One region of the Streptomyces sp. NPDC002835 genome, then DNA from elsewhere that is predicted to be linked to it. Evidence: riboswitches for the same ligand, from Rfam matches in the RefSeq annotation. Region 1 holds a riboswitch; each other region holds the start of a gene.
The links. A riboswitch is a leader RNA that binds a small molecule or an ion and turns the genes downstream of it on or off. The one in region 1 is predicted to bind cyclic di-AMP.
Positions count from the first base shown of each region.

Region 1 (5,075 bases):
CACCGGGCCGGTGGCTTTTCCCCGGTCACCGGATCTCCTCCACGGTGGTCTCTCCGACCGTCCCGGCATTCGCCCGGTTGGACGACGGGAAGTAGCTGCGCGGCGTGTCGACGCTCAGCCTGAGGAGGGCGCGGTACTGTCCGCAGCCGTCAGCGGACCCGGCAGGAGACCACCCTTGGGACAGCAGCGGCGAGATCAGGGCGGCGTGCGGCGGGCCCCGTGGTTCGTTCGGGCCCTGCCCGTCGCGATGATCGTCGCAGGAGTGGTCTTCGACCTGCTGACACCCCCTCGTTTCACCGCCGTGCCGCTCTTCGCCGCCGCTCCCCTCCTCGCCGCCCCGCTCGTCTCGTTCGTCATGACCCTGCTCATGGGGGTCGCCGCGATCATGGGCGTGAGCGGCATGCACGTGGTGAACGGGACCGCCGCCCAGATCACCGCCGTCACCGAGACCAGCACCGTGTTCACCGTCGCCGCTCTCGCGCTGCTCATCAACAGGGTCGTCCAGCGCAGGGGCGAACAGCTGGCGTCGGCCCGGGTGATCGCGGAGACCGCGCAGCGCGCCGTGCTGCCCGCGCCGGCCGAGCGGATCGGCGGCCTGCACATCGCAGCCCGGTACGAGGCGGCGCAGGAGGGCGCGTTCATCGGCGGTGACCTCTTCGCCGTGCAGGACACCCCGTACGGCGTGCGCCTGATCGTCGGCGACGTCCGCGGCAAGGGGCTGGGGGCGGTGGGGACCGTGGCCGTGATCATCGGCGCGTTCCGGGAGGCCGCGGAGCAGGAGCGCTCGCTCGAGGGTGTGGGGCAGCGGCTGGAGCGTGCGCTCAAGCGGGAGGGCACCCGGCGGGAGAGCCTGGACGCGGTGGAGGGTTTCACCACCGCCGTGCTGGGCGAGATCCCGCGCGGCCGTGCGGTGGTGCGGCTGGTGAACCGGGGGCACCCCGAGCCGTTGGTGCTGCACGCCGACGGCGCGCTGGACGTGCTCCAGCCGCAGCAGGCGGCGCTGCCGCTCGGGATGGGCCTGGGGGAGTGGCCGGACCGTGCGGAGGAGTTCCCGCTGCCCGACGGGGCGACGCTGCTGCTCTACACGGACGGCGTCACGGAGGCGCGTGACGACCGCGGTGTCTTCTACGACCCGGTCGAACGGCTCGGCGGGCGGCTCTTCCCGGGGCCCGGGGACCTGTTGGACGCGATCGTCGACGACGTACGCCGGTACACCGGCGGCGGGTCGAACGACGACATGGCGCTGCTGGCCGTCGGCCGCCCGGCGCGGGGGCAGCCGGACCGGCGCAGGACGGTGCCGGTGGTCCCGCCGGAGGCGTGATCCGGCGGCGAAAACGGATGATGCGGGTCCGACCGGCCCGTGCCGTGCGGGGTGCGACCGGTCCGCCGGCCGGGCGGTCCTCACGGCCCGTAATCGAAAGGCACCCCTCCGCATAACATTTGACGCAACGTCAGAAAAAGGTGCGGGCCTGACGTTTGATCAAGTCGCCCGGTTCCGCCCGCGTCTGTCCGGGTAAGTCCCCGCCGGAATCGTTAATGATCATCCGGAACAGCTTGGAATCCGGCCCCGCAGTCTATTAACGTTCGATAACGCAGCGCGGTCGTCCCAGCCGACGTCAGAGTCGGCACCGTGCGCACGCGCCGAATCCCACAAGGGAACCGGGGAACCACCAATTGGGGTGAATCGGGCACCTCTTGCCGCGCAGTCCGCGGTCGAGGCGCCCGTAGGAGACCTTCCTGCTCCGAACCCGTCAGCTAACCCGGTAGGCGAGAAGGAAGGAAGGAGAACGCCTTCGTGGCGTCCAACATGCCTGCCCCAGAGGCCCGCTTCGCGTCTGAACACTCCGGTGGCGACGCACCCGAGCGGTCCTGGGAGGAATGGAATCCCACCGAGGAGTCCATCCGCCCGGTGCGCGGCCGGCACCGTGTCATCAAGCAGCGCGGCGGACTCGCCCGCAGCTCCACGGTGCTCGGCGTCGGTGTGATCGCCGCGGTCGGCGCCGGTGGCATAGCCACCGCGCAGGACAAGCCGGCCGTCTCCATCTCGCTCCCCGACGCCATCACGGACAACCTTCCCGACGCCAAGTCCCTGCCGGGCGTCAGCTCGTTCGTCTCCGACGACTCCGACTCCGACGCGGCGGACGAAGCCGACGCCGCCCCGCTGACCGCCGCCGCGGCTCCCGTGGCCGACGGTGACGGCGCCGCGCAGTCGACGGGCGCCGGTGAGGCACTGCGCGCCCGCATCCTTCAGCAGGCCGAGCAGCAGCAGGCCGTGGCGGACGCGGAGGCCAAGGCCGCCGCGGAGAAGCTTGCCGCGGAACAGGCCGCGGCCGCCGCGGCGAAGCAGCAGAGCGAGGCCGAGGCCAAGGCCGCGGAGGAGAAGCGCAAGGCGGAGGAGGCGGCCAGGGCCAAGGCGGAGGCCGAGCGGCTCGCCGAGCTCGCGAGGAGCTTCTCCCTGCCCACCTCCTCGTACACGATCACCTCCACCTACGGCGAAGCCGGCTCCATGTGGTCCTCCGGCCAGCACACCGGCCTGGACTTCGCCGCCCCGACCGGCACCCCGGTCAAGGCCGTCCACGGCGGTACGGTCACGGCCGCCGGCTGGTCCGGCTCCTACGGCTACCGCATCGTCCTCGAACTGGACGACGGCACCGAGGTCCTTTACGCCCACCTGTCCTCGATGACGGCGAGCGCGGGCCAGACGGTCACCACCGGCGAGACGATCGGACGCGTCGGCGCCACCGGCAACGTCACCGGTCCCCACCTGCACCTCGAGGTGCGCACCGCGGGCGGCTCCGGCATCGACCCGATGGCCTGGCTGCGCGACAAGGGCCTCACCCTCTGATCCCTGCCCGGTACGGGGCTCGCACGCTCACGCGTGCGCTCTCCGCGCCGGGCACATCCATGTCTCCGGCAGCCTTGGCGTCACACCCCCCGACGCCAGGGCTGCCGGGCTGTTTACGGAGCACCGCCGCCCCCGGCCTCCGCGGCGTTCAGGAACGGTACGGGTTGTAGCCGCCGTAGTCGCGGTACGGAGGCGGCGCCGGTATCCGGCTCGTCGCCCGGTCCGCGTACGCCAGTGACGGGCTCGCCACCTGCCGGCGCTGCCACAGATGGTGCAGCAGCTCCTGCTCGCGCTCCGCGAAGTCCGGGTCCGCGGTGCCCCGGTGGGCCCGGCGGCGCAGGAAGGCGAGCGACGTCGCGAACGCCTCGTACTCCGACACCGCGTGGCCGGCCGCCGGACCGTAGGTGCGCCGGGCGAAGTCGCGCGCCATCGCGCGGGCCCGCATCGAGGACAGGGCCCGCGGCTCGGCCGCCGGCAGCCAGCCCGCCGCGGCGTAGGCGGGGAGCTCGTCCGATATCGTGCGCAGCTCGCGCTGGCGGGTCCATATCGTCAGCCAGGTGAGCAGCCCGAAGGCCGGCACCATGAACGCCCCGTACACCGCGTAGAAGCCCCACGGGCCGAGCATCGACGCCGATCCGTTCCACAGGGCGTGCATGCCCATCGCGAGGGCCAGGCCCAGCAGCGGCAGCGCGATACTCCGCAGCCGCCGGTGGCGGCGCGCGCCGAGCGCGGCGAGACCGAAACCGAGGCCCGTCAGCACGGTGAAGAGCGGATGGGCGAACGGTGACATCACCACCCGGACGAAGAAGGTTGCGGCGGTCACCGAGGCGAAGCCGGACGTGCCCGTCGACTGGTCCTCGTCGAACGCGCTGCCCAGGTAGAGGATGTTCTCCGTGAAGGCGAAGCCGGTGGAGGTGAAACCGGCGACGACCACACCGTCCACGATCCCGGTGAAGTCCCGTCTGCGGAAGAGGAAGATCAGCAGGATCGCGGCGGCCTTCGCGCTCTCCTCGACGACGGGCGCCACGACCGTCGCCCCGATGGTGTCGGCGGACGCCGGATCGGCGGTCGCCGTCGCTATCCAGCGGGTCGCGAACGTGTTCGCGACGATCGCGATCAGCGCCGCGGCACAGGCGCCCCAGGCGAACGAGAAGATCAGATTCCGCCAGGGGCCCGGCTCGACCCGGTCCAGCCAGCGGAACGCGGCCAGCAGCAGCGGGACCGGCAACGTCGCCAGACCGAGCCCGACCAGGAAGCCCTGGGTGCCGGTCTGTTCGCGCACGAGCACCAGGATCACCAGGCCGCACAGGGCGAGCAGCGTGATCACCGCGCCGGCGCGGACCGCCCTGCTGCGCCAGAACCTCGAGGCCGCCAGGGGCCGGTAGCGCCGGCGCGCGGGCTCCGGCAGTTCGGTGAGCAGCGCGTCGACGTGCTCCTGCCGGGGTGCGGGCAGCACCGGGTGCGGCGGCACCGCGACGCTGTGCGGGCGGTACTGCGGCGGCTGCTGCGCGGACGAGTCGGACACCCGTCGACCCTAACCACGCGCACTGACAACTGGCGACGGCGCACGGTGCGTCGAGGCCCCCGGCGCACCGGTCAGCCCTGCGGCCGAACCCGGCGGAAGAGCAGGTCACGCACCGTGTGGCCCTTGTCGAGGCCCTGGCCCTCGAAGCGGGTCAGCGGACGGAACGCGGGACGTGGCGCGAAACCGCCGTCGCTCTCGGTGTTCTCGAAGTCCGGGTGCGCGGAGAGCACTTCGAGCATCTGCTCGGCGTACGGCTCCCAGTCGGTCGCGCAGTGCAGGACCGCGCCCGGCCTGAGTCGCCGGGCGGCGAGGGCGAGGAACTCCGGCTGGATGAGCCGGCGCTTGTGGTGCCGCTTCTTGGGCCACGGGTCGGGGAAGTAGACGCGCATGCCGTCGAGCGAGTGGGGCGGCAGCATCTCCCGGAGCAGGATGATCGCGTCGCCGTTGGCCACCCGGACGTTGGACAGGCCGTTCCGCTCCGCGAGACTCAGGAGGTTGCCCTGGCCGGGGGTGTGCACGTCGACCGCGAGGGTCCCGGTCCCGGGGTCGTCGGCGGCCATCTGCGCGGTGGCCTCGCCCATCCCGAAGCCGATCTCCAGGACGACCGGCAGCCCGCCGAACATCTCGTCGAGGTCCAGCACCCGGTGCCCGTCGATGTCCATGCCCCACACCGGCCACAGCCGCTGCAGCGCGTCGCCCTGCCCG
Region 1 covers NZ_JBSFUW010000043.1:46,660-51,734, forward strand. Annotated here, with positions in the region: gene ACWD01_RS32010 (PP2C family protein-serine/threonine phosphatase) at 176-1,321, shown strand; cyclic di-AMP (ydaO/yuaA leader) riboswitch at 1,630-1,785, shown strand; gene ACWD01_RS32015 (M23 family metallopeptidase) at 1,796-2,845, shown strand; gene ACWD01_RS32020 (PrsW family intramembrane metalloprotease) at 2,994-4,370, opposite strand; gene trmB (tRNA (guanosine(46)-N7)-methyltransferase TrmB) at 4,442-5,075, opposite strand, start outside.

Region 2 (5,075 bases), on a different contig from region 1:
GTTCAGCGTGGGCATCGTCGGCTTCCCCGCCCATCTCGCGGAGGCGCGCCGGCTCCGCGCCGAGCTGCCTGCGCACGTCTACCTCTGGGTGAACGCGCCCGAGGGGCACGAACTCTCCGACGCCGAGGCCGACGCCTGGACCGAGCTGGACCCGCTCTTCCCGTTCAGCCGCCGTCCGCACCGATCCGCCGGGCTGCCGTGCCGCACCGGCGAGTCGGTGGTCTCGGTGGACGGCGACGGGACGGTCCGCCGCTGCCACTTCGTCCCCGCCGAACTGGGCAACCTCTACGACGGTTCGTACCGCCGGGCGCTGCGCCCCCGCGCCTGCCCGCTCGCCGTGTGCGACTGCCACATCGGCTATGTCCACCTGGAGACGCTGCCGCTGTACGACGTCTTCGCGGGCGGCGTCCTCGAACGGATCCCCGCCCCGGCCGCACTCGACCGGACCCCCGCCCGGACCCCCGCTGACCTCCCCTGACCTCCCCGTCATCCGCCGTCCTCCGCCGCCCTCAGAGCGGCAGCAGGTCCGGGCGCTTGGCCTCGACGTGGTCGCCGGAGCTCTCGCCGCGCAGCCGTCGTCCGATCCAGGGCGCCAGGTACTCGCGCGCCCATTGGATGTCGTCCCTGCGCACCTCCAGCGCCCCGCGCGGGGGCAGCGGCGGCCACGGCTGGTCGGGGTCGGCGGGCACGTCGAGTCCGAGGACCTGTGCCGCGCGGAGCGCGACCCGGGTGTGCCCCTCGGGCGACAGGTGCAGCCGGTCGGCGTCCCAGGCCCGCCGGTCCTGGACGGACTTGAGCGACCACAGGTCCAGCACCGGGCAGTCGTACCGGTCGGCGATGGCCCGCACATGCGCCGTGTACGTGGCGATCTTGCCGCGCAGATGGCGCAGGACGGGCACGTTCCGGGTGTCGAAGCCGGTCGTCACCATGACCGTGCCGACCGAGGCCGTGAGGTCGGCGACGGCCCGCTCGAAGCGTTCGGCCACGTCGTCCGGGTCGGAGCCCGGGCGGATGATGTCGTTGCCGCCGGCGCAGAAGGTGACGAGGTCGGGCGCGAGCTCCCGGGCCCTCGGCACCTGCTCGTCGACGATCTGGTCGAGGAGCCGCCCGCGCACGGCGAGGTTGGCGTAGCGGAAGCTGTGCTCCGGCCTTCGGTCGGCGAGCAGGACCGCGAAACGGTCCGCCCACCCGACGAAGCCGCCGTCGGGCCCCGGGTCGCCCACGCCCTCGGTGAAGCTGTCACCGATCGCCGCGTACGACCCGAATGCGCCACTGTTCTCTGTTCTCGAATCGTCTGCCACAAGGGCACATCTTTCCTTTATGGATGTGACCTACGCGACCGTAAGGAGGGGTTGACGGGGGGTGATCTTTACCACCCGTCAGTTTCCGGCGGGCCGGAATACGCGGAAGTCCCCGCTCCGCCAGGACGGAACGGGGATTTCCGGAATTGCCGGACGGTGGGCCGCACGGGTCAGAGGGAGACGCCGTGCTCCCGCAGGTAGGCCAGCGGGTCGATGTCCGAGCCGTAGGACGGGCCGGTGCGGACCTCGAAGTGCAGGTGCGGGCCGGAGGAGTTGCCGGTGGAACCGGACAGGCCGATCTGCTGCCCGCCGCTCACGGACTGTCCGCCGGAGACGGCCAGGGAGGAGAGGTGGGCGTACTGGGAGTAGGTGCCGTCCGTGTGCTGGATGACGACCTCGTTGCCGTACGCGCCGCTCCAGCCGGCGGAGACGACGGTGCCCGCACCGACGGCCTTGACGGAGCTGCCGGTCGGGGCGGCGAAGTCGACGCCGGTGTGGTAACCGCTGGACCACATCGCGCCGGAGGCGCGGTACGGCGTGGTGACGGCCGCGTCGACCGGGGCGCTGAAGCCGGACGCGGACGCCGGGGCCGCGGCCTCCTTCGCGGGAGCCGGCTTCGCGGGCGCCTTCTTCGCCGGGGCCTGGGCCTGCGGAGCGGCGGCCCGCGAGTCGTCGCGCGACGGGCGCGGCTTGGACTCGGCGCGGGGCTCGGGGTCGTTCTTCGCCTTGGACTTGGCGCCGATCGTCAGCTCCAGACCCGGGTGGATCAGCGACGGGTCGGAGCCGATGGCGCGGCGGTTGTCGTTGAAGAGCTGCTTCCAGCCGCCGCGGACGCTCTGCTCTTCGGCGATCTTCGACAGGTAGTCGCCGGCGACGACGGTGTACGTCTTCGGGGCCTTCTTGGCGGCCGGCAGCGCCGACTCGGCGAGGGCCGGGGCGGCCAGCGCCGGGGCGGCGGCCTGCTGGGGTGCGGCGACCGGTGCCGCCGCCGGGGCGGGGGCCGCGGTGGCGGTCGTGGCGCCGATCAGCGGGAGCGCGATGACGGCGCCGCCCGTGCCGGCGACGACGAAGCCGCGGGTGAACGGGTTGAACTTGGGACGACGGTGCTTACCCTTCGCGGGCATGGCGCATTCCTCTCCGGCGCCTACGAGGTGAGCTGTCGGGTTCGGGCTGGAGATGCCCGGTCGCACTGCTTGTACGACTTCACCCCAAGCCGTCCGGTTTTCCCGGAATCGGCGTACTACCTGGGTCCCCCGCTCCTGCCACACGTGGGTGGGTTCGAATTCCGGGCGGCGGCAGGATTAGGCGTTCCGTCCGGATTGAGCGTGACCGTAGGCGAGTCGGGCAGTCGTGGACAAGCGAGGATTTTCCACGATCAATGCAGAGCCCGATATCACCGGGGATTTCCGGTCACCCTCCGTGGACGACGGTCCTTCAATTGCCTTGCCGGTTACGGAATTGGCCCGCCGGTCCCGGCCACACAACGTCACGAATATGACGCTGCTCACCAGCCGGGGACCATCTCCCCCGCTTACGGGGCACGTTATGCCGAACCAGCCAATTCGGACAGAAGAAGCATTTGGCCATCTAGTGCCGCACTACGACCGCGGTCCACGCCCGCCTGAGCCGGATCACGGTGGCGTCCATGTCACCCTTCAGTCCGGTGTGCAGTCCGTGGTGCAGCAGCACCGCGCCCCGATGGACCGCTCCGGTGTCCACGCACGCGTAGGCGGCGGCCGGGTCGAGGCCGCGCAGCCGGAGCGCCGGCGGCCGCTCGCCGTACCGCTGCGCCTCGAGCAGCGCGAGCACGACCGTCTCGTCGCCCCGGACGTACTGCACGGCGCTCAGCCCGCCCTCCGGGGCCCGCAGCCGGTACAGCTCCCCGTGCTGGACGAGCGGCCTGATCTCCTTGTAGAGCCGGATCCAGTCAGCCGCCTCCGACAGTTCCGCCTCGCTCCACTGTGCGAGGTCTCCCCCGACGCCCAGTACCCCGGCCATGGCGCTGACGAAGCGGAAGCGCAGACTGCTCCGGCGGCCGTTGAGCTGGGCGTTGGGGCTGTCGGTCACCCAGGCCGCCATGACCCGGGCCGGGTGCAGCTGGCTGAAGCCGTGCTGGACGGCGAGCCGGTCCAGCGGGTCCGTGTTGTCCGAGGTCCACACCTGGTCGGTGCGGCCGAGGACCCCGAGGTCGATCCGGCCGCCGCCGCCGGAGCAGGACTCGAAGGCGACGCCCGGATGCGCGGCCCGCAGCCGGTCCAGCAGGGCGTAGAAGCCCTCGACGTGCCCGGTCCACAGCTTCTGCGGATACGGCTCCCCCGGCCAGCCCGCGTCGGTGAAGCAGCGGTTGAAGTCCCACTTCACATAGTCGACGGGCGCGCCGGACAGCAGGGCGTCGAGCTGCTTCCACAGATGCTCCCGGACGTCCTCGCGCGCGAGATTCAGTACGAGCTGGTTGCGGAATTCGGTGCGCGTGCGTCCCGGATGGTGCTGCACCCAGTCGGGGTGGGCGCGGTAGAGGTCGCTGTCCGCGTTGACCATCTCGGGCTCCACCCAGATCCCGAACCGCATGCCGAGACCGTGGACTTCGCGGGCGAGCGGCGCGAGGCCGCCGGGGAAGCGGTCCGGGTTCGGCGTCCAGTCGCCGAGTCCGGCGCGGTCGCTGGTGCGCCGCCCGAACCAGGCGTCGTCCACGACGAAAAGCTCGACGCCGATCCCCGCGGCCAGCCGGGCGAGGGCCAGCTGCTGCTGCTCCGAGATGTCGAAGCCGGTGGCCTCCCAGGAGTTGTAGAGCACCGGACGCGCCTCCTGGGCGCCGGGGATCACATGGGCGAGCTGCCAGGCGTGCCACGCCCTGCTGGCGCCGCCGAACCCGCCGTCGCTCCACAGCCCCGCGAAGACGGGCGAGGTGTAGGTCTCCCCCGGCGCGAGCAGTACCAGCCCGGAGTCGTCGTGACCGGCCCCGCCGGTGATCTGTACGCATTTGTCCGGGAGCTGCTGTACGGCGATCCGCCACGATCCGGACCAGCCGAGGGCGCAGCCGTACACCTCGCCGCGCTCCTCGGTGGCGCCTTCCGCGTCCAGGGCCACCCAGGGCAGGTGCTGGTGGCCGGTGTGGCCGCGCCGGCTGCCGATGATCTTCTCGCCGTAGCTGATCTCGGAACGGACCAGCCGGGACTCGGCGGCCCAGCGGCCGTGCAGCTGGGAGAGCCGCCATGCGTCCCGGTGCGGCAGCGTCCAGGCGGCGGCGTCGGCCCGGAGCAGTTCGAGGTCCGGCCCGGCGCCGTCGTGGGCGACGGTGGTCCAGCGCTCGATCACGTCGGAGTCGTCGCGCATCCGGTAGTGCAGCGTCAGGCCGAGGCCGACCTGTGCGTCGGTGAAGCGCAGCCGCAGCTCGTCGTCCTCCGCGGCCCAGCCGGCGAAGGCCCATTCGGTGCCGCGCACGGACTCGGTTCGGACCGACAGCGCGGGGCGGACGAACCGGGGGCCGCCCTCGACGGGGTACTCCTCGCGCCCGTCGAGCTGGGACTCGAACGGCCAGTACGGCGGCGGCCCTTGCGCCGCCAGCGCCTCGGCGTCGGCGGCCGTGATGCGGGCGCCCCAGTGGAGATGGACGAGCTCGTCGGCGTCGGTGAGATGGAATGCGTAGCTGCTCGCGGGCCCGGAGAGGATCCACGTACGCCCGTCGCTCAGGTTCTCGATCATCTCGCCCCTCAGATACTCACAGTCCCACACAGACTCGAACATCATCGGCCGTGCGGGGCGCCCGGGGCAACG
Region 2 covers NZ_JBSFUW010000014.1:147,246-152,320, forward strand. Annotated here, with positions in the region: gene ACWD01_RS17940 (STM4011 family radical SAM protein) at 1-478, shown strand, start outside; gene ACWD01_RS17945 (SGNH/GDSL hydrolase family protein) at 510-1,301, opposite strand; gene ACWD01_RS17950 (M23 family metallopeptidase) at 1,472-2,425, opposite strand; cyclic di-AMP (ydaO/yuaA leader) riboswitch at 2,428-2,586, opposite strand; gene ACWD01_RS17955 (alpha-galactosidase) at 2,889-5,003, opposite strand.
Region 2: it holds a riboswitch for cyclic di-AMP, as region 1 does, so the genes downstream of both, ACWD01_RS17950 (M23 family metallopeptidase) here and ACWD01_RS32015 (M23 family metallopeptidase) in region 1, are expected to answer to the same signal.

Region 3 (5,075 bases), on a different contig from region 1:
CGGCTGGTCTCCAAGGCGTTCACGCCGCGCCGGGTGGCCGAGTTCGCGCCGCGGGTGCAGGAGCTGACGGACCGGCTCATCGACGACATCTTTGAAAAACAGCACAGCGCGGAGAAGGGTGAGGCGGACCTCATCCACGAGTTCGCGTTCCCGCTGCCCATCTACGCCATCTGCGACATGCTCGGCGTCCCGCCCGAGGACCAGGACGACTTCCGCGACTGGGCCGGAATGATGATCCGGCACGGCGGCGGCCCGCGCGGCGGCGTCGCCCGCTCGGTGAAGAAGATGCGCGGCTACCTGGCCGAACTGATCCACCGTAAAAGGGAGGAGCCGGGGGACGACCTCATCTCGGGGCTCATCAAGGCGTCCGACCACGGCGAGCACCTCACCGAGAACGAGGCCGCGGCGATGGCCTTCATCCTCCTCTTCGCGGGCTTCGAGACCACCGTCAATCTCATCGGCAACGGCGTCTACGCGCTGCTGCGCCACCCCGAGCAGCGTGAGCGCCTCCAGGCGTCGCTGGCGTCCGGGGACAGCGGCCTGCTGGCGACCGGCGTGGAGGAACTGCTGCGCTACGACGGGCCGGTGGAGCTGGCGACCTGGCGGTTCGCCACGGAGCCGCTCACCGTCGGCGGGCAGCGGATCGCGGCGGGCGACCCCGTACTCGTCGTCCTCGCGGCCGCCGACCGCGACCCGGCACGCTTCGACGCCCCGGACACCCTCGATCTGTCCCGGACCGACAACCAGCATCTGGGGTACGGCCACGGCATCCACTACTGCCTCGGCGCCCCGCTCGCCCGGCTCGAGGGGCAGACCGCGCTGGCCACCCTGCTCCGCAGAATGCCGGACTTGCGGCTTGCGGGAGATCCGGCCGATTTGCGGTGGCGTGGGGGTCTCATCATGCGCGGATTGCGCACTCTGCCCGTTGAGTTCACGGTGTAAACAAGCTGACGCTACGTCAAGTCTGTGACTTTCACGTGATCTCTGCTGCATCGACTTGTGACTCACGTTCGAATGCGACTACGTTCACCGTCACTCGGCAGGCATCAGCAGGCCGCAGGATTCACAGCTGTCACGCGAAAGGCAACCGCATGCTCTCCGGGAACGGACGACACCGCCGACCCCGCCAGGCTCCGGCCCTCATCGTCGCGGCAGGGGTGACCGGTTCGGCCATCGCGATCCCGCTGCTCGGCGCGGGCTCGGCGTCCGCGGCCGACGCGAACACCTGGGACCGCGTCGCGGAGTGCGAGAGCGGCGGGGCGTGGAGCGCCGACTTCGGCAACGGCTACTACGGCGGGCTGCAGTTCTCGCAGGAGACCTGGGCCGCGTACGGCGGCACCGCCTACGCGCCGAGCGCCGACCTCGCGAGCCGCTCGCAGCAGATAGCGGTCGCGGAGAAGGTCCTCGCCGCCCAGGGCCCTGGCGCCTGGCCCGCCTGCGGTCCGCTCGCCGGGCTCCAGGACGACGGCGCGGACACCGGCGTCGACCCGGGCATCCTGCCGCTGCCGAAGCAGAGCGACGCGCCGGACGGTGAGCCGTCGCCCGACACGTCCGGTTCCCTCGACGTCCTCGAGCCGACCGACCCGGCGGGCGACAAGCCCGCCGAGGGCTCGGCGGACGACTCGGACGCCACGGGCGAATCCGGCGCGCCGGACACCCGTGACGCGGGCACGCCCTCCGGCGACGCGACCGACCGGCCGGCGACCGGGGACGACGACACCCGCACGGTGCCCACGGACGACGCCACAGAGGCGGCCCCGTCCGGCGAGGCGTCGACCGGCACCGGCAAGCACCGCGGTGCGCCGGGCGACGAGTCCGCCACCGGCGGTTCGGACGGCGCCCGCGAGGACGGCCGCCACGCCTCACGGGGCGACAGCGCGGGCCGCAAGGGCGACGTCGGGGCAACCGCCCCGGGCTCGTACACCGTTCAGCCCGGCGACAATCTGTGCGACATCGCCGCCGCGGAGGAGGTGCCCGGCGGGTGGCCGGCCCTCTACGAGGCGAACGAGGAGACGGTCGGGTCCGACCCGGACCTCATCCTGCCCGGTCAGAGCCTCGACCTGAGCCTGGGTCAGCGCTAGTTCACACGACGGTTCATGGGCTTCTGTCCGCTTCGTTCCGGTGAGACAAGGGTCTCTTTGTCCCAACTAGGGCGCAACGCCCCATGAACTCGGCCACTCCGCCCCTCACCTGCGAAAACGGACATCTTCGGGTGGTCGGTTCGGGCGTTTTCTCCCCGATGTTCGACTTTGAACATCGGGGAGTCCTGTGTCTACGGTCTGAACCGCTCGCCACCGCGGGCCCCGTCGACCGATACGCCGAATCCTGCCGTCGGTCGAGGGGAACAGTCGTCGCTCAGAGCGCCGAAGGCAGGAGCGGGGGACCCAAGGTAAGCGCCGGGGCCGTTCGCCCGGATCGAGAGATCCGGCGGACCGGAGCCGGCTGGGGGTGAAGCCCGCACGTCCCACGGACGTGCGGCCGGGCAACTCACAGGCCCGAACCCGACAGCTCACCTCGTAGGCGTCGGTGAGGAGAAGTTCCATGCTGCGTTCTTCCGACAAGGCCAAGCACCGCCGCCCGTCGAAGGTCACCCGTCTCGTCGCGCTCGCCGGTGTCGCCGGCGCCGCCATCGCCGCCCCGGTTCTCGGCGCGACCTCCGCCTCCGCCGCCACCGCCTCCGAGTGGGACGCCGTCGCCCAGTGCGAGTCCGGCGGCAACTGGTCCATCAACACGGGCAACGGCTACTACGGCGGCCTGCAGTTCTCCGCCTCCACCTGGGCCGCGTACGGCGGCACCGCGTACGCCTCGACCGCCGACCAGGCGTCCAAGGCCCAGCAGATCGAGATAGCCGAGAAGGTCCTGGCCGGCCAGGGCAAGGGCGCCTGGCCGAGCTGCGGCGTCGGCCTGTCCGGTGCCTCCTACGGCGGCGGCTCCGCCGAGGCCGCGCCCGCGCAGCCGTCCCAGGAGCGCTCCGAGGCGCCCACCACGCGCTCCGAGCGCACCGAGGCCCCCGCCCCGGCCCCGAAGGCCGAGAAGCCCGCCGCCGCTCCGCAGGCCAAGGGCTTCAAGAAGGGCGACGGCGAGTACAAGGTCGAGGCCGGCGACACCCTCAGCAAGATCGCGCAGGCCGAGAAGGTCGAGGGCGGCTGGGAGAAGCTGTTCGAGCTGAACAAGGACATCGTCGAGGACGCCGACGTGATCCACCCGGGCCAGCAGCTCCACCTGCGCTGACCCGCACCTGCCTCCCACGGTCCGGCGGTCGTGGGAGGCACCCGTCCGTCGGACGGGACCCGAGCACCCCGGTCCGGCGCGCCTTCCCCCGTACGCGCCGGGCCGGGGCTCGGTCCGTTGCTGGGGCGAGTCCGCCCCGGGGCGCCGGTTACCCGCAGGTAGGAACCGTCCCGTTTGTCCGGTCGCAAGGGGCTTGATGCCCTTTTTCGTCCCAGGGGGCGGGCATCGGCCGGGCCTTTGCCGCCGGGGCGGTTAGGCTCTTGCCGCAAGGCCAAGCAGACCTCTGCACTTTTCTCGCGTCACATCCCAGAAGGAGATGCTCGTGCCGTCCATCGACGTCGTCGTAGCCCGGGAAATCCTGGACTCCCGAGGCAACCCCACGGTCGAGGTCGAGGTTGGCCTCGACGACGGCAGCACGGGTCGTGCTGCAGTTCCGTCCGGCGCCTCCACCGGTGCGTTCGAGGCTCTCGAGCTCCGCGACGGTGACCAGAACCGCTACCAGGGCAAGGGCGTCGAGAAGGCCGTCCTCGCCGTCATCGAGCAGATCGGCCCGGAGCTCGTCGGCTACGACGCCACCGAGCAGCGCCTGATCGACCAGGCGATGTTCGACCTGGACGCCACCCCGGACAAGTCCTCGCTCGGCGCCAACGCCATCCTCGGCGTCTCCCTCGCCGTCGCGCACGCCGCCTCTGAGGCCTCCGACCTGCCGCTCTTCCGCTACCTGGGCGGCCCGAACGCGCACCTGCTGCCCGTTCCGATGATGAACATCCTGAACGGCGGCTCGCACGCCGACTCCAACGTGGACATCCAGGAGTTCATGATCGCGCCGATCGGCGCCGAGTCGTTCTCCGAGGCGCTGCGCTGGGGCACCGAGGTCTACCACACCCTCAAGAAGGTCCTGAAGCAGAAGGGCCTGTCCACCGGCCTCGGCGACGAGGGCGGCTTCGCGCCGAACCTCGACTCCAACCGCGCCGCCCTCGACCTCATCCTCGAGGCCATCAAGGAGGCCGGCTACACCCCGGGCAAGGACATCGCGCTCGCGCTCGACGTCGCCGCGTCCGAGTTCTACAAGGACGGCTCGTACGAGTTCGAGGGCAAGTCCCGCTCGGCCGCCGAGATGACCGAGTACTACGAGGAGCTCGCCGCCTCGTACCCGCTGGTCTCCATCGAGGACCCGCTGTTCGAGGACGACTGGGACGGCTGGAAGGTCCTCACCGAGAAGCTGGGCACCAAGGTCCAGATCGTCGGCGACGACCTCTTCGTCACCAACCCGGAGCGCCTGGCCCGCGGCATCGACGAGAACGCCGCGAACGCGCTGCTCGTCAAGGTCAACCAGATCGGCTCGCTGACCGAGACCCTCGACGCCGTCGAGCTCGCCCAGCGCAGCGGCTTCAAGTGCATGATGTCCCACCGCTCCGGCGAGACCGAGGACGTCACCATCGCCGACCTGGCCGTCGCCACCAACTGCGGCCAGATCAAGACCGGCGCCCCGGCCCGCTCCGAGCGCGTCGCCAAGTACAACCAGCTGCTGCGCATCGAGGAGATCCTCGACGACGCGGCGGTGTACGCGGGCCGCAGCGCGTTCCCGCGGTTCAAGTACGAGGACTGAGCACCGCACGAGCGACGCCGAGCGTCGCCGGGCCACCGGTGATCACCGGCTGATCACCGGCTGACGCCCTGTCGTACGTACGTCCCCGGCCGCGGTCCCGTACCGTGTCCGGGGACGTCGGCGTGTGAAGGGGAGGCGAGTGGGATGGCGCGCAGGCCGGAAGCGGACAGGTTCTCCACCGCGACCAGGCTGCGGCTGCTCGGCGAGCAGACCGCCGCCCGCGTCTACCGCTCCC
Region 3 covers NZ_JBSFUW010000010.1:15,294-20,368, reverse strand. Annotated here, with positions in the region: gene ACWD01_RS13335 (cytochrome P450 family protein) at 1-942, shown strand, start outside; gene ACWD01_RS13330 (transglycosylase family protein) at 1,092-2,081, shown strand; cyclic di-AMP (ydaO/yuaA leader) riboswitch at 2,352-2,538, shown strand; gene ACWD01_RS13325 (transglycosylase family protein) at 2,545-3,231, shown strand; gene eno (phosphopyruvate hydratase) at 3,548-4,840, shown strand; gene ACWD01_RS13315 (FtsB family cell division protein) at 4,985-5,075, shown strand, end outside.
Region 3: it holds a riboswitch for cyclic di-AMP, as region 1 does, so the genes downstream of both, ACWD01_RS13325 (transglycosylase family protein) here and ACWD01_RS32015 (M23 family metallopeptidase) in region 1, are expected to answer to the same signal.

Region 4 (5,075 bases), on a different contig from region 1:
GGCCTCGTCGTGCTCGGTGTCCGCGACGTAGCCGGTGATCTGGGCGCCCTCGCCCGCGTTGGTCCACAGGTTCTTGGGGCGGCGGGACTCGTTGCGCTCGATGACGGCGTTGGCGGCGGACAGGATCGTCTGGGTGGAGCGGTAGTTCTGCTCCAGCAGGATCGTCGTCGCGTCCGGGTAGTCCTCCTCGAACTGGAGGATGTTGCGGATGGTCGCGCCGCGGAAGGCGTAGATCGACTGGTCGGCGTCGCCGACGACGCAGAGCTCGGCCGGGTCCAGGTCCTCGTAGCCGGTGCCCACCAGCTCGCGCACGAGCGTGTACTGCGCGTGGTTGGTGTCCTGGTACTCGTCGACGAGGACGTGCCGGAAGCGGCGGCGGTAGTGCTCGGCGACGTCCGGGAAGGCCTGGAGGAGGTGGACCGTCGTCATGATGATGTCGTCGAAGTCCAGGGCGTTGGCCTCGCGCAGCCGCGCCTGGTACATCCGGTACGCCTCGGCGAGCGTCTTCTCGAAACCGGCCTGGGCCTGGTCGGCGAAGGTCTCCTCGTCGATCAGCTCGTTCTTCAGGTTCGAGATCTTGGCGCTGAAGGACTTCGGCGGGAACTTCTTCGGGTCGAGGTCCAGATCGCGGCAGACCAGCGACATCAGCCGCTTCGAGTCGGCGGCGTCGTAGATCGAGAACGACGAGGTGAAGCCCAGCTTCTTGGACTCGCGGCGCAGGATGCGCACGCACGCGCTGTGGAAGGTCATGACCCACATGGCGTTGGCGCGCGGGCCCACCAGCTGCTCGACGCGCTCCTTCATCTCGCCGGCGGCCTTGTTGGTGAAGGTGATCGCCAGTATCTGGCCGGGGTGCACATGGCGGGTCCCGAGCAGATGCGCGATGCGGTGCGTGAGCACCCGCGTCTTGCCGGAGCCGGCGCCGGCCACGATGAGCAGGGGTGACCCTGTGTGCACGACAGCGGCGCGCTGCTGTTCGTTCAGCCCGTCGAGGAGCGCGGCGGGGTCCACCACGGGGCGCGGCGCGCCGTCGCGGTAGTACCCGTCGCGGGCCGGGGGCACGTCGAAGGCGCCCTGGAAGAGGTCGTCCGGGATCTGCTCCGGAGCCGAATCCTCGGGCGGCGGCGGATGCTCGTCCGCTTGGGGCTGAAGGTCCGCCAGGAAGCTGTCGTCAAAGAGGCTGCTCATCGCCTAACGAGTCTAGGCGGCCGCACCGACAACCGTGGCCGCACGCCGAAGACCGGCGGCGGGCGACGGTCGGTGACGGCGCGATTCCGCCAGGCGACGAATCCGCCTCCGGAGCCGGGCCGGGGACCATCCGCCGAAAAAGGTCACGAAAATGTATCGGACATATCGAACATCAACCTTCACAGCGGCTGCACGAGTTGGCTAGCGTGCTCGACCAGGCGGCCCGCACCCCTCCCGGCGAACCACGCCGAACGGGCGGCCTGCGCCGAATCCGGCCTCCGGCAACGGAGTCCGGAACCGGGGACCCACCCTCCCGACACCGTCCTCGACACGGGAGGACCCAGTACCACCGGGGTGAATCGGACCGCGCGCCACTCGGTCCGTAGGGCACCTTCCGTTCGCCCGAACCCGACAGCTAACCCGGTAGGCGGTCCACGGAAGAAGGAGATGCCGGCCTTGGCGTCGCATCGCAAGCCCCGCAGCCGAAGCACCAAACCGTCCTCCGCCGTCGGATTCACCACGGCAGCCCTCGCGGGTGTGACCCTGCTCTCCACGCAGAGCGCGACGGCCGCGCCCGCCGAGCCGAAGCCCAGCATCGAAGAGGTGCAGAAGAAGGTCGACGACCTGTACCGGCAGGCCGGCAGCGCCACGCAGGAGTACAACAAGGCGAAGGAAGCCACCGCGGAGAAGCGCCAAGAGGTGGACCAGCTCCTCGACGAGGCGGCCAAGCGCACCGAGAAGCTGAACGAGTCCCGCCGCGAGCTCGGCAACTACGCGGCCGCGCAGTACCGCACCGGTTCCGTCACGCCCACCGCCGCGCTGATGTTCGCGGACAGCCCGCAGGCGTACTTCGACCAGACGCAGCTGATGGACCGGATGACGGCCCAGCAGCGCACCGCGGTCAGCGAGTACGAGACCGAGCGGGCGGCGGCGGCCAAGCAGCGCGCGGCGGCGACGAAGCGCCTCGAGTCCCTCACGGACTCCCAGGAGGCGCTGCGCACCAGCAAGCAGACGGTGCAGACCAAGCTCGCGGAGGCGCGCACCCTGCTGTCGACGCTGACGGCGGAGGAGAAGGCACGGCTCGCCGCGATCGAGCGGAAGAAGGAGGAGGAGGCCCGCCGCAAGGCCGAGGCGAAGGCCGCGGCCGAGGCCGCCGCCAGGGCGGAGGCCGAGCGGCAGGCCCAGGAGCGCGAGACGGCCCCGAGCACGGACCCCGGCACCACCGACCCGGGGACGGACACTGGTACGGACACCGGCACCGGGACCGGCACGGACGACGGCACCTACGCGGCCAAGGCCGACAAGGTCCTCGCCTTCGCCCGCGCCCAGATCGGCAAGCCGTACGTGTGGGGCGCGACGGGCCCGAGCTCGTACGACTGCTCCGGCCTCACCGCGGCCGCCTGGAAGGCGGCCGGCGTGGACCTGCCGCGCACCACCTGGGACCAGGTGAAGGTCGGCACCCGCGTCGCGACGGCGGATCTGCTCCCCGGCGACCTGGTCTTCTTCTACGACGACATCAGCCACGTCGGGATCTACATCGGCGACGGCAAGATGATCCACGCCCCCAAGCCGGGCACGAACGTCCGCGAGGAGTCCATCTTCTACATGCCGATCTACGGCAGCGTCCGCCCCGCCTGACCCCGGTCGCACGAGTGCCCGGGCGGCCGAGCCGCCCGGGCACCGGTATGTCCGGCCCGGATCAGGTCCAGAGGGTGGCGATGAAGATGTTGACCATGGTCAGGCCGCCGACCGCGCCGAACAGCGCCTTGTCGACCCTCTCCTCGTCCCGCTTGACGTAGACGAGGCCGAGGATCACCACCAGGACCGCCAGCTTGACGCCGATCTTGAGGTTGTTCACCGTCTGGTCGTCCGCCTGGTTCAGACCCACCAGCGCCACGCCCGTGACCAGCATGGTCAGCGCGCCGTGCAGCATCGCCGGGTTGAAGCGGGCCGTGCCCTCCCCCATCGCCTTCATCTGGGTCAGGAATCCGCCCAGCAGCGAGGCGATACCAATGATGTGCAGGGCGACGAAGACATTGATGAGTACGTCCATGGCCGGAGCCTAACCCTCCCCATACCACCGCCCGTCGGGCAGGTGGGCCCGCTCCGCCGCATCGGTCGGCAGGCCGCGGCAATGCGGAACCGTGACGTCCATCGGGTGGTCGGCAACCGGTCCCAAGCGTCCATCTTCGGTACTTTGCGGTCCTTCCGCCCCGCCCCCGTGACCGCGGCGTCTAGCGTCCTTCCTCAGGTGGCCGACTCCCCACCAGCCGTCGTACAGCCGGACGGCACTCGGCCGCCACCGCCGGGATGTCCGGCGGTGGGCCGCTCCCCTGTGCGGCCCGCCGCCGGACGCGAACGGCGGGCAGCGATCGACGGAAGGACGTGGAAGCCCTCGTGGCAACCCACCGGAAACCAAGGCCGCGCCTGTTCGGCGGGCCGGCCGCCCGTACCGCGGTCACCCTCGCCCTCGCCGGCGCGGCGACCGGCACCGCGTTCGAGGGCACGGTCCAGGCCGAGCCCCGCCTCACCCCCGCTCAGGTCAAGATCCGGGTCGACAAGCTGTACCGGGAGGCGGAGGCCGCCACCGAGAACTACAACGGCGCCAAGGAGCAGACGTCGAGCGCCCGCAGGTCGCTCGACGCGCTGCGCGACGAGGCCGCGCGCAGGACCGAGCGGCTCAACGCCTCCCGCAACGCGCTCGGTTCGGTCGCCACGGCCCAGTACCGCGACGGCGGCATGGATCCCGGACTGCGCCTCGCCCTCACCTCCGACCCGGAGGACTACCTGGAGCGCGCCGCCCGCGCCGAACGGGTCGGCGCCCGGCAGGCCGCCACGATCGCCGGGGTCCGGCGCCAACTGAGGGAGCTGGCAGACCTCAAGGAGCAGGCCGCGGAGAAGGTCGCCACGCTGGAGGCCCGCCGCAAGGAACTGGCCGGTCACAAGGCCACGGTGCGCGGCAAACTCGCGGCCGCCGAACGGCTGCTGGCCAGGCTCACCGCCGAGCAGCGCGCCGCGTACAACGACGGCGGCTCCACCCGGGCGCCCGCCCGCGCCGACCGCGCCGACGCCCCCCGGAGCCCGCTGCGGGCCCCGAACAGCCGGGCCGCCCAGGCCGTCGCGTACGCGTACAGGGCGCTCGGCAAGCCGTACGTGTGGGGCGCGACGGGGCCGGGCTCCTACGACTGCTCGGGCCTCACCCAGGCCGCCTGGCGCGCCGCCGGGGTGTCGCTGCCGCGCACCACGTACACCCAGATCAACGCCGGCGAGCGCGTTCCCCGCTCCCGACTCGCCCCGGGCGACCTGGTGTTCTTCTACTCGGGCGTCTCGCACGTCGGGCTCTATATCGGCGGCGGCAGGATGATCCACGCGCCGCGGCCCGGCGCTCCGGTGCGGATCGCGCCGATCGACGAGATGCCGTTCGCGGGGGCGACCCGTCCCGCGTGACGGCCGTGCCGGTAATCCGATAGCGGGGGCTCCGGTCCGGGTGGCACCATCCCGGGGTCCCGGGGGCCCGCCCCCCGTTGCCCGACCGGCAGGAGACCACGTGGACGTCGACGTCCAGAACTATGTGCGCACCCTCGCACGCCGCTCGCCCGGCCACGTACGCGTCGGCCCCTTCACGGTCCGCTACGACGCCGACTGGCCCATCCCGCCCGTCAATTACGCCGTCCCCGACCACGGCGTGAACCCCACGCCCGGCGACATCAAGGCACTGGTCGAGGTGTTCCGCGAACGGGACCGGCTGCCGCGCCTGGAGTTCCTGCCGTCCTGCGCCCCCGCCCTCGAACCGGCCCTGCTCGCCGCCGGGTTCACCGTCGAGCGGCGCGCCCCCCTGCTCGCCTGCTCCCCCGAGGCGCTGGTGACGCCGCCCCCGGTGCCCGGCA
Region 4 covers NZ_JBSFUW010000009.1:79,979-85,053, forward strand. Annotated here, with positions in the region: gene pcrA (DNA helicase PcrA) at 1-1,188, opposite strand, end outside; cyclic di-AMP (ydaO/yuaA leader) riboswitch at 1,442-1,633, shown strand; gene ACWD01_RS12375 (NlpC/P60 family protein) at 1,636-2,826, shown strand; gene ACWD01_RS12380 (hypothetical protein) at 2,888-3,241, opposite strand; gene ACWD01_RS12385 (NlpC/P60 family protein) at 3,586-4,635, shown strand; gene ACWD01_RS12390 (GNAT family N-acetyltransferase) at 4,736-5,075, shown strand, end outside.
Region 4: it holds a riboswitch for cyclic di-AMP, as region 1 does, so the genes downstream of both, ACWD01_RS12375 (NlpC/P60 family protein) here and ACWD01_RS32015 (M23 family metallopeptidase) in region 1, are expected to answer to the same signal.